Regions from separate parts of the Candidatus Symbiopectobacterium sp. NZEC135 genome, predicted to be linked through region 1. Evidence: predicted binding sites of a transcription regulator. Region 1 holds the regulator's gene; each other region holds the start of a gene.
What was found. The regulator ArgR, encoded in region 1, controls arginine synthesis, uptake and breakdown. The targets are predictions, from matches to a motif close to ANTGAATAAAAATACANT.
Positions count from the first base shown of each region.

Region 2: argC (N-acetyl-gamma-glutamyl-phosphate reductase) is a predicted target of ArgR. The motif match lies at 1,587-1,604, and genes of this name have one in related genera.
Region 3: argF (ornithine carbamoyltransferase) is a predicted target of ArgR. The motif match lies at 1,328-1,345, and genes of this name have one in related genera.

Region 1 is NZ_JAGFPF010000020.1:5,306-8,586, forward strand. It holds gene tsaD (tRNA (adenosine(37)-N6)-threonylcarbamoyltransferase complex transferase subunit TsaD) at 55-1,068, shown strand; gene argR (transcriptional regulator ArgR) at 1,132-1,602, opposite strand; gene mdh (malate dehydrogenase) at 2,088-3,038, shown strand; gene J5224_RS12080 (helix-turn-helix domain-containing protein) at 3,098-3,281, opposite strand, start outside.
Region 2 is NZ_JAGFPF010000033.1:20,123-23,403, forward strand. It holds gene ppc (phosphoenolpyruvate carboxylase) at 1-156, opposite strand, end outside; gene argE (acetylornithine deacetylase) at 392-1,540, opposite strand; gene argC (N-acetyl-gamma-glutamyl-phosphate reductase) at 1,769-2,773, shown strand; gene argB (acetylglutamate kinase) at 2,797-3,281, shown strand, end outside.
Region 3 is NZ_JAGFPF010000049.1:12,625-15,905, reverse strand. It holds gene J5224_RS18605 (LacI family DNA-binding transcriptional regulator) at 1-266, shown strand, start outside; gene argF (ornithine carbamoyltransferase) at 288-1,295, opposite strand; gene rraB (ribonuclease E inhibitor RraB) at 1,459-1,893, shown strand; gene J5224_RS18590 (GNAT family N-acetyltransferase) at 1,942-2,445, opposite strand; gene J5224_RS18585 (alpha/beta fold hydrolase) at 2,824-3,281, shown strand, end outside.

The DNA.
Region 1 (3,281 bases):
AAGCAAGTGGCAAGTGGATGTCGGCTTGCGTGGCAACGAACGTTAGGTAGAACGATGCGCATATTGGGTATTGAAACCTCCTGTGATGAAACCGGGGTGGCGATTTATGACACGGATGCCGGGTTATTGGCTAACCAACTGTACAGCCAAGTAAAACTACATGCTGATTATGGCGGTGTCGTGCCGGAACTGGCCTCACGCGATCACGTGCGTAAAACAGTTCCTCTTATTCAGGCTGCCCTGAAAGAGGCGGGACTTGCCGCATCGGACATCGATGGTGTGGCCTACACCGCCGGCCCTGGGCTGGTGGGCGCACTGCTGGTCGGTGCGACGGTCGGGCGCGCGTTGGCATTTGCCTGGGGTGTGCCGGCGGTTCCGGTTCACCACATGGAAGGGCATTTACTGGCCCCGATGCTGGAAGATAATCCGCCGGAATTTCCCTTCGTGGCGCTATTGGTCTCTGGCGGTCACACGCAGTTAATCAGCGTCACTGGCATCGGTGAATATCGCTTGCTGGGAGAGTCTGTTGACGATGCAGCCGGTGAAGCCTTTGATAAAACGGCAAAGCTGTTGGGACTGGACTACCCAGGAGGCCCGATGTTGTCCAAACTGGCTCAGGATGGCGATGCCGCACGTTTTACCTTTCCTCGCCCGATGACTGACAGGCAAGGGCTCGATTTTAGCTTTTCCGGTTTGAAAACCTTTGCTGCCAATACCATTCGCGCCAATGGCAATGATGATCAAACCCGTGCTGATATTGCGCGCGCGTTCGAAGATGCGGTGGTTGATACGTTAGCGATAAAATGTCGCCGAGCGTTGGACGAGACCGGATTTAAACGTCTGGTGATGGCCGGTGGCGTCAGTGCCAACCGCACACTGCGCGCTCGCCTGACAGAGATCATGGCCAAACGGGGCGGGGCAGTGTTTTATGCGCGGCCTGAGTTTTGCACCGATAACGGCGCGATGATTGCCTATGCGGGCAGTGTGAGGCTGTTACACAATGAAACTCAAGAACTGGGCGTGAGCGTGCGTCCACGTTGGCCATTGGCGGAGCTGCCTGCCGTTTGATCCAACGCACGCCAGATACCCTCATCTGGCGTGCGTCACTGCGTCAGCAACCCTGGTGGGTGACTACAGTTCCTGTTCGAACAGCGCCAAAATGGCGTCGAACAACTGTTTGACGCTAAAGCCGCGTGCTGGCGTGGTGAAAATGGTGTCATCCCCGGCAATGGTGCCCAGAATCCCTTCTGATTTCCCCAGTGAATCCAGTAACCGAGCGATCAATTGCGCAGCGCCTGGGCTTGTGTGAATAACCACAACCGCATCGTTATAATCGACATCCAGCACCAGGTTTTTCAGTGGGCTGGTGGTCGTGGGCACACCCAGTTCTGCTGGCAGGCAATAGACCATCTCCATTTTGGCATTGCGCGTGCGCACTGCGCCAAACTTGGTCAGCATACGTGATACTTTTGATTGGTTTATATTTTCAAAACCGTCGTCTTGTAATGCCAACACGATCTCGCTTTGAGAACTAAACTTCTCTTCCTTTAACAGCGCCTTGAACGCCTTGACCAAATCTTCCTGTTTCGTGGAGTTACGCATTCTGCACCGTGTGTTGTGATCGTTGATGCGTGCATTATGCAGTTGGGTGAATTTTTATGCAATATGGACGCTTAAAGAAGTGACTTGGCATTGAGCAGTACGATAATTGCGCTAAAATGTTTAAATGACGTAAGTGATGAAAAAAAAATGCGTGCTTAGTCACATAAAAGTAAATCAAATGTTATCAAAATGAGGTTGTTTACTGGCTTGGGTTCGGTGTAATGTAGCCGCCATCGTACTGAACGTGATGCGCGCTACATTATTTACTCACTTACTTATAACTTTACTTACCTTACAAATCACTCGGCAGATTTTGATTTATTATTAATGACATAGTTTTTTCTTTTTCATGACCTGATAGCGAGGTCTCGGCATGGTCGACATCCGTTCGGTAAGCCGTTTAAACCTCCTGATTTTATTCATGTCTGGTGATTTATTGCACAAATTCACGGCATTTTTACTTTTACGATAATAAGGAGTTTAGGATGAAAGTTGCAGTTCTCGGAGCAGCAGGCGGTATCGGTCAGGCTCTCGCGCTCCTGCTCAAAACCCAGCTTCCTTCAGGTTCAGAATTATCTCTTTATGACATTGCTCCGGTAACACCGGGCGTCGCCGTTGATCTGAGCCATATCCCTACAGCAGTATCTATCAAAGGCTTTTGCGGTGAAGACGCTACGCCTGCGCTGGTCGGTGCGGACATCGTTCTGATTTCGGCCGGTGTCGCTCGCAAACCCGGCATGGACCGCTCCGACCTGTTCAATGTGAATGCGGGGATTGTGCGCAATCTGGTTGAACAGATTGCCCGCACCAGCCCGAAGGCCTGCATTGGTATCATTACCAACCCGGTTAACACCACGGTGGCGATTGCCGCGGACGTACTGAAAAAAGCCGGTGTGTACGACAAGAATAAGCTGTTTGGCGTAACGACGCTGGATATTATCCGCTCCAACACCTTTGTGGCGGAACTGAAAGGCAAGCTGCCACAAGAGGTTGAAGTTCCTGTGATTGGCGGGCACTCTGGTGTGACAATCCTTCCTCTGCTGTCGCAAATTCCTGGCGTAACGTTCAGCGAACAGGAAGTGGCGGATCTGACCAAGCGTATCCAGAATGCGGGCACGGAAGTGGTGGAAGCCAAGGCCGGTGGAGGCTCGGCAACCCTCTCCATGGGTCAGGCGGCGGCACGTTTTGGGCTCTCTCTGGTACGCGCTCTGCAAGGTGACGACGGCGTAGTGGAATGTGCGTATGTGGAAGGCGATGGCGAGCATGCCCGTTTCTTCGCACAGCCGCTGTTGCTGGGCAAATCTGGCATCGTTGAACGTAAAGCGATTGGTGCACTGAGCCCGTTTGAAAAACAGGCTCTGGATAACATGCTGGGCACCCTGAGACAGGATATCGAATTGGGCGAATCCTTTGTGAGTGGCTCAGCACGCGGTTAATCAGTATTTTTATGCCCGATTGTGATAAGCCGGAGAGAAGGTGCTCCGGCTTTTTTATGTCAGGATTTTGGGTGGGGATCGTCAGGCCTGATAAGTTTTTTCCTATCAATCAGCATGTTACTTTTCGGATCGTAGTAACGGCTGGGCCAGATTTCAGCAGGGTGAATGTTGATTGCCTCTGCGATAAGCCATTCACCTTTAGGCCAGGGGCGTGATATCGCATTAGCCAGGGTGGAGGAACTT
Region 2 (3,281 bases), on a different contig from region 1:
ATGCTTCTCATTGCCTGCGCGGGACGACTTTGACAGCTTACGGATCGTCTCGACCTTATCAAGAATACTCTCTCCTAATGCATCCTTGATGGTGTCACCAAGAAGTTTACCCAGCATGCTCACATTACTTCGCATCGCGGAATATTGTTCGTTCATATTTACCCTGACCCATCTCTATTTTTTGTAAGTTTGTTTCATAGAAAGACGCAAAACGCTACCTTCATCTAGCCACGCCCGGCGGGATTCGTCAATTGACGATTGGTTGTTTTATCACCCTGCCCGTTTTACCCCCCTGTTGTTGTACCTGCTTTTGTGTGGGATTGGCAATCGGTGAAATTTAATTACATCCGTGCGCAGATTAGGGGCGCTTATTACGCCCCTGGTTTCGCGTTTACCGGCAGAAATGTTGCACCATCTGGGTGATCAATTTATGCGTCGGAGCAATGAAGGCGGTGTCGATGTATTCATCCGGCTGATGGGCCTGTTCAATCGAACCGGGGCCGAGCACCAGCGTCGGGCACAGCGTCTGGATAAACGGTGCTTCGGTGCAGTAGTTCACCACGTCCGTTGGCACGCCCAGCAATTTCTCAATCACACCCACCAACGCGTGATCCACCGGGCACTCATAGCCGGGGATCGGCGGATGCAGCTCGCTGACGCTGACGCGTCCCGGCCAGCGCTCACTGACCGGTGCCAACGCTTCCGTCACCAGACCGTTCAAATCGTTTAACGTCAATCCCGGAAGCGGGCGGATATCCATATGCAACTCACAGCAGGCACAAATGCGGTTGGCCGCATCGCCACCGTGGATATGGCCGAAGTTCATGGTCGGATAGGGGATATGGAACGCGGCGTTGTGATAACGGGTTTGCAGCGTATTGCGCAACACCATCAGGTGGGAGATGGCATCGTGCATCAGTTCGATGGCGTTTACGCCGCGCGACGGATCGCTCGAATGGCCGGATTGTCCCTGAATTCGCACGGCGTTTGACATATGGCCTTTGTGGGCGCGAATCGGTTGCAGTGACGTTGGTTCGCCGATGATGGCGCAGTCCGGGCGTATCTGCGTGGATTCAGAGAAATATTTGGCACCCGCCATGGTGGTCTCTTCATCGGCGGTCGCTAGCACGTAAATCGGTTTGGCTAGCGTTGCCGGGTCGATATCGCGCAGTGCATCCAGAATAAAGGCGAAGAAGCCTTTCATATCCGCAGTGCCCAGCCCGTAAAGCTTGTTATCGTGTTCTGTCAGGGTAAAGGGGTCGCGCGTCCAACGGCCATCATCAAACGGCACCGTATCGGTATGCCCGGCCAACAGCAAGCCACCCTGACCTTGGCCGATGCGTGCCAGCAGATTGAATTTATGCCGCGTACCGGGCACGGGCTGTACCTCAACGTGAAAGCCTAAATCGGCAAACCACCCGGCGAGCAGATTGATTAATGCTTCATTGCTCTGATCGAGCGCCTGATCGGTGGCGCTGATGGAAGGCGTCGCGATCAACGCCCGATACAGCTCAATAAATGGGGGTAAATTCATCTTCACTGTTGACAGCCTTATGTTAGGATAGTATCAATATTCATGCATTTATTTTGAATAAAAATACAATAACGCGTAGCGAAAGGAAACTGTTTCTAACCCTTGAATGAGACATTACCTGATAGTCTACACCTGCAACGGTCGAATACCGTTAGCGGGTTTGGCGTTTTGTAGATACCCTGTTTTAACGACACTGTTTGTTTACATCATTTTAGTGGAAGGTATGCAGATCCCATGCTGAATACGTTGATTGTTGGCGCAAGTGGTTATACTGGCGCTGAACTTGCACTCTATCTGAATCGTCACCCTCAGATGAACCTTACCGCACTTGCGGTATCCGCGCAGAGCGTTGATGCGGGCAAACGCATTTCTGACCTGCACCCTCAACTGAAAGGCATCATCGATTTGCCGGTACAGGCGCTGACGGATGCCGCCGAAGCCGCCAAAGGCATCGATGTGGTGTTTCTGGCGACCGACCACAAAGTGAGCCACGATCTTGCGCCGGTGTTTCTGGCTGCGGGCTGCGTGGTGTTCGATCTCTCCGGCGCGTTTCGCGTGCAGGATGCTGAATTTTATCGCCGTTACTACGGTTTCGAGCATCAACATGCTGACTGGCTGGCGCAGGCAGTTTATGGCTTGGCCGAGTTTCAGGCGGAGCGCGTCAAGCACGCGCAGCTGATTGCCGTCCCCGGTTGTTACCCGACGGCGTCACAGCTGGCACTGAAGCCCTTGGTGGATGCACAATTACTCAACACCGACCAATGGCCGGTTATCAATGCGGTCAGCGGCGTGAGCGGCGCCGGACGTAAAGCGTCACTCACCAGCAGCTTCTGTGAAGTGAGCCTGCAACCCTATGGCGTGTTCAATCACCGTCACCAACCTGAAATTGCGACCCATCTGGGCATCCCCGTGATCTTCACGCCGCATCTGGGAAATTTCGCGCGTGGGATTCTGGCGACCATTACCTGCCGCCTGAAACCGGGTGTCAGCGCGCAGGATGTGGCGGAAGCCTACCACAATGCCTATCACGACAAACCGCTGGTGCGCCTCTACGATAAAGGCGTTCCGGCGTTAAAATCGGTTGTCGGCTTGCCGTTTTGCGATATCGGTTTCTCCGTACAGGATGAGCACCTGATTGTGGTCGCCACGGAAGACAACCTGCTTAAAGGCGCGGCGGCTCAAGCTGTACAGTGCCTGAATATTCGTTTTGGTTTCCCTGAAACCCAATCTTTGCTCTGACATAATCCTGAGGCACGAAAGCGATGAATCCGTTAATTATCAAACTGGGCGGTGTGTTACTGGACAGCGAAGAAGCGCTGGAGCGTCTGTTTACGGCGCTGGTTGCCTATCGTGAGCAATACCAGCGTCCGCTGGTCATTGTGCACGGCGGCGGCTGCCTGGTGGATGACCTGATGAAAAAACTGGCGTTACCCGTGGTGAAGAAAAACGGGCTGCGCGTGACACCGGCCGATCAGATCGACATCATCACCGGTGCGCTGGCGGGTTCAGCCAATAAAACGCTGCTGGCTTGGGCGAAGAAACACGCCATCAACGCGGTGGGGCTGTGCCTGGCCGATGGCGGCATGACCATAGTAACGCAGTTGGATGAATCCCTGGGCTACGTGGGCAAAGCCCAGGCGGGTTCTGCCGATCTGCCCAATGCGCTGCTGAGCGCCGGGTATCTGCCAATCGTCAGTTCTATCGGCATCACCGAACAAGGCGATTTGATGAACGTAAACGCCGATCA
Region 3 (3,281 bases), on a different contig from region 1:
ACGATGATATGGCGATTGGCGCGGCGAAGGTGTTTCTCGATGCCGGAATGCGGGTGCCGCAGGATATGTCGTTAGCGGGGTTCGATGACATGCTGATTGGGCGCTACTTTTCTCCCGCCTTAACGACGGTGCATGTGCCGATTGCTGCCATGATTCAGGATGCGATAGGCCGTCTGGTGGCGGCGTCACAAGGCGATGCCATGCCGACACCGCCTTGCCAACATCAAGGACGTTTGGTTATCCGAGACTCCGTCGCCAGGCGCTGAGCATGGCGCGGAGTAGAGCCCTTATTCCTGACCGAGCGTGGCAACCATCACCGCTTTAATGGTGTGCATGCGGTTTTCTGCTTGATCGAACACAATGCTGTGCGCCGATTCAAACACCTCATCGGTGACTTCCATGCCGCCGTGCAAACCGTACTGCTCGGCCATCTGCTTGCCGATAGTGGTTTGATCGTCATGGAACGCGGGCAGGCAGTGCAGAAATTTCACCTGCGGGTTACCGGTGGCGGCGAGCATTGCCATATTGACCTGATAGGGTTTTAACAGCGCAATCCGCTCCTGCCACACCTCTTTGGCTTCTCCCATGGAAACCCACACATCGGTGTAGATGAAATCCGCACCGGCCACGCCTGCGGCGATATCTTCCGTCAGCGTGATTTTTCCACCTGTCAGCTCGGCAGCAGCGCGGCATTCGGCCACCAGGTTGGCATCGGGCCAGCAGCCCTTGGGGGCGACCAGCCGCAGATCCAAACCGGTCAAGGCAGCGGCTTCCAGCATGGTATTACCCATGTTGTTACGCGCATCGCCTGCGTAGACCAGCGTCATGTCGCGCAACGCGCGCTCAGGCAGGTGCTCTTGCATGGTCAGCAAATCCGCCAGCAACTGTGTGGGGTGGAACTCGTTGGTCAGCCCATTCCATACCGGTACACCGGCGTGCTCCGCCAGCGTTTCCACCAACGCCTGGCCGTAACCACGGTATTGAATGCCATCATAAATTCTGCCCAGTACGCGGGCGGTATCCTTCATCGACTCTTTATGGCCGATCTGGCTGCCGCTCGGGCCGAGATACGTGACGCGCGCTCCCTGATCGTATGCAGCAACTTCGAAAGAGCAACGAGTACGGGTCGAATCTTTTTCGAAGATGAGTGCGATATTTTTATTTTGCAGGTGGCGTTTTTCGGTGCCGTTCTTTTTGTCGGCTTTCAGTTGGGCAGATAAGGTTAACAGTGTACCGATCTCAGCCGGGGAAAAATCCATTAATCTTAAGAAGTGACGCTGGTGAAACGAGTTCATTGTAGTTATCTCCATGTGGCTCAACGCTGTTGGTTGAATTAAAATTCACTTTATATGTGTAATTATTCAATTTCAAGGGGCGGCGTCAAACTTTATGGTGGAGAGGGCGTCGGGGGTGTGGGAGAATACGGTAATAACGTAGAGATTAACGGGGGACAGACACATGGCAAACCGCGATTTATTGGACGAACAACGGGAAGAAACGCGCCTGATCATCGAAGAACTGCTGGATGATGGCAGCGATCCGGATGCGCTGTACACTATCGAACACCACTTTTCGGCGGAAAACTTCGACGCGTTGGAAAAGGTCGCTGTTGATGCCTTTAAAATGGGCTACGAAGTGACGGATGCGGAAGAGCTGGAAGTGGAAGAGGGCAAACTGCTGATGTGCTGCGATGCCATTAGTGAAGTGGCGCTCAACGCCGAGCTTATCGATGAGCAGGTCGAGCAGTTAATGGCGCTGGCTGCCCACCACAATGTTAATTACGACGGGTGGGGCACCTACTTCGAAGATCCGGATGGTGAAGACGGCGAAGAGGGTGAAGAAGGCGAAGACGACGATTTTTATGATGAGGACGATGACGGCAAACGTCATTAATCCCTCTGGGCATCACGGGCATGCCGAAGGGATATTCGGCATGCCGTTTTACAGGTGCTTGAGCATGGTGACTTCACAGTCACCATGGCCGGTGTTGCCCATCGCGTGCGGGATGTGTTCAAACCCCAGTTTGCGATACAGCACAATCGCCTGTGTCAATGTGCTGGTGGTTTCCAGATAACAGCGCCGGAATCCCTTCTGGCGAGCGAAATCGAGCGCTTGCAGCGCCAGTTGGCGCGCGAGTCCCTTGCCGCGTAATACCGGTAAAAAGTACATCTTTTGCAGTTCACACACGTCAGCCTCTCCGTCCTGCAAGGGCGCGATACCGCCGCCGCCGACCACTTCGCCGTCGTATTCAATGACCCAATAAGCGCTATTCGGCTGATTATACAACTGAAACAGGTTATCCAGGTTGGGGTCAGAAACGGTATATCCCTTATCTGCCGTCAGGCCAAATTCCGCAGACACACGGCGGATCACTGCCGCAATGGCAGCGTTGTCCTGTGCGGTAATGGGGCGCATCCGCAAAGAAAGGGAAAGGGCGATTGTCATGATGCTTACTCTTACTGATAGGGGCTAATTACATTTTCTTACGCTGTAATAGCATTGAACGGGGTTTTTGTGCAATACCGGATTAACAGGCGTTGGCCCCGCGCAGCCTCACCACCATCCAATCCCTTATGTTGATTTTTTGTCCGCTCATTTTTTCTTGTCTAATGAATTAGACACAGTTATTGTACGGATATGGTCATTTTGCACGTTGTTTAATCATAACGTGATGATTATTAGCCAATTGTGTAGGATGCGCCAGAAATTTACCTTATGACAATATATTATTGTTATTTAATGGTTAGTCTGCAATCCATATTGGGATGTGACCTAGGACACATTATTATTGAAATCCATTTACCCTTATGGATGACGAGTAGTATGGCCCATCGCATGTTGTCTGGCTGGATTAGCCTGTTTTTACTGTTTTTATCTCCCCTCGCTCACGCACAATCCTTGCAGCCTCAGGAGGGCAACTGGTGGCCTGCTGAGTTTCGTTTTCACACCGGTGAAACGCGTAACGACCTCCGCCTGCACTATTACACGTTGGGTGATCGCAGTAAGCCTGCGGTGCTGCTGCTGCACGGCACCAACCAACCGGTGAGCGCACTGCTGGCGGACGGATTTGGTGGTGAGCTGTTTGGGCCAGGCCAACCGCTGGATGTGACGAAACACTTTATTATCATTCCCGAAAGTATCGGATCGGGAAAATCTTCCAAACCCTCCGACGGTTTGCGCACGCAATTCCCGCAATATAACTACGATGATATGGTGCTGGCACAGTATCGGCTGGTGACGGAAGCATTGGGTATCAAACATTTGCGTCTGGTTATGGGCTA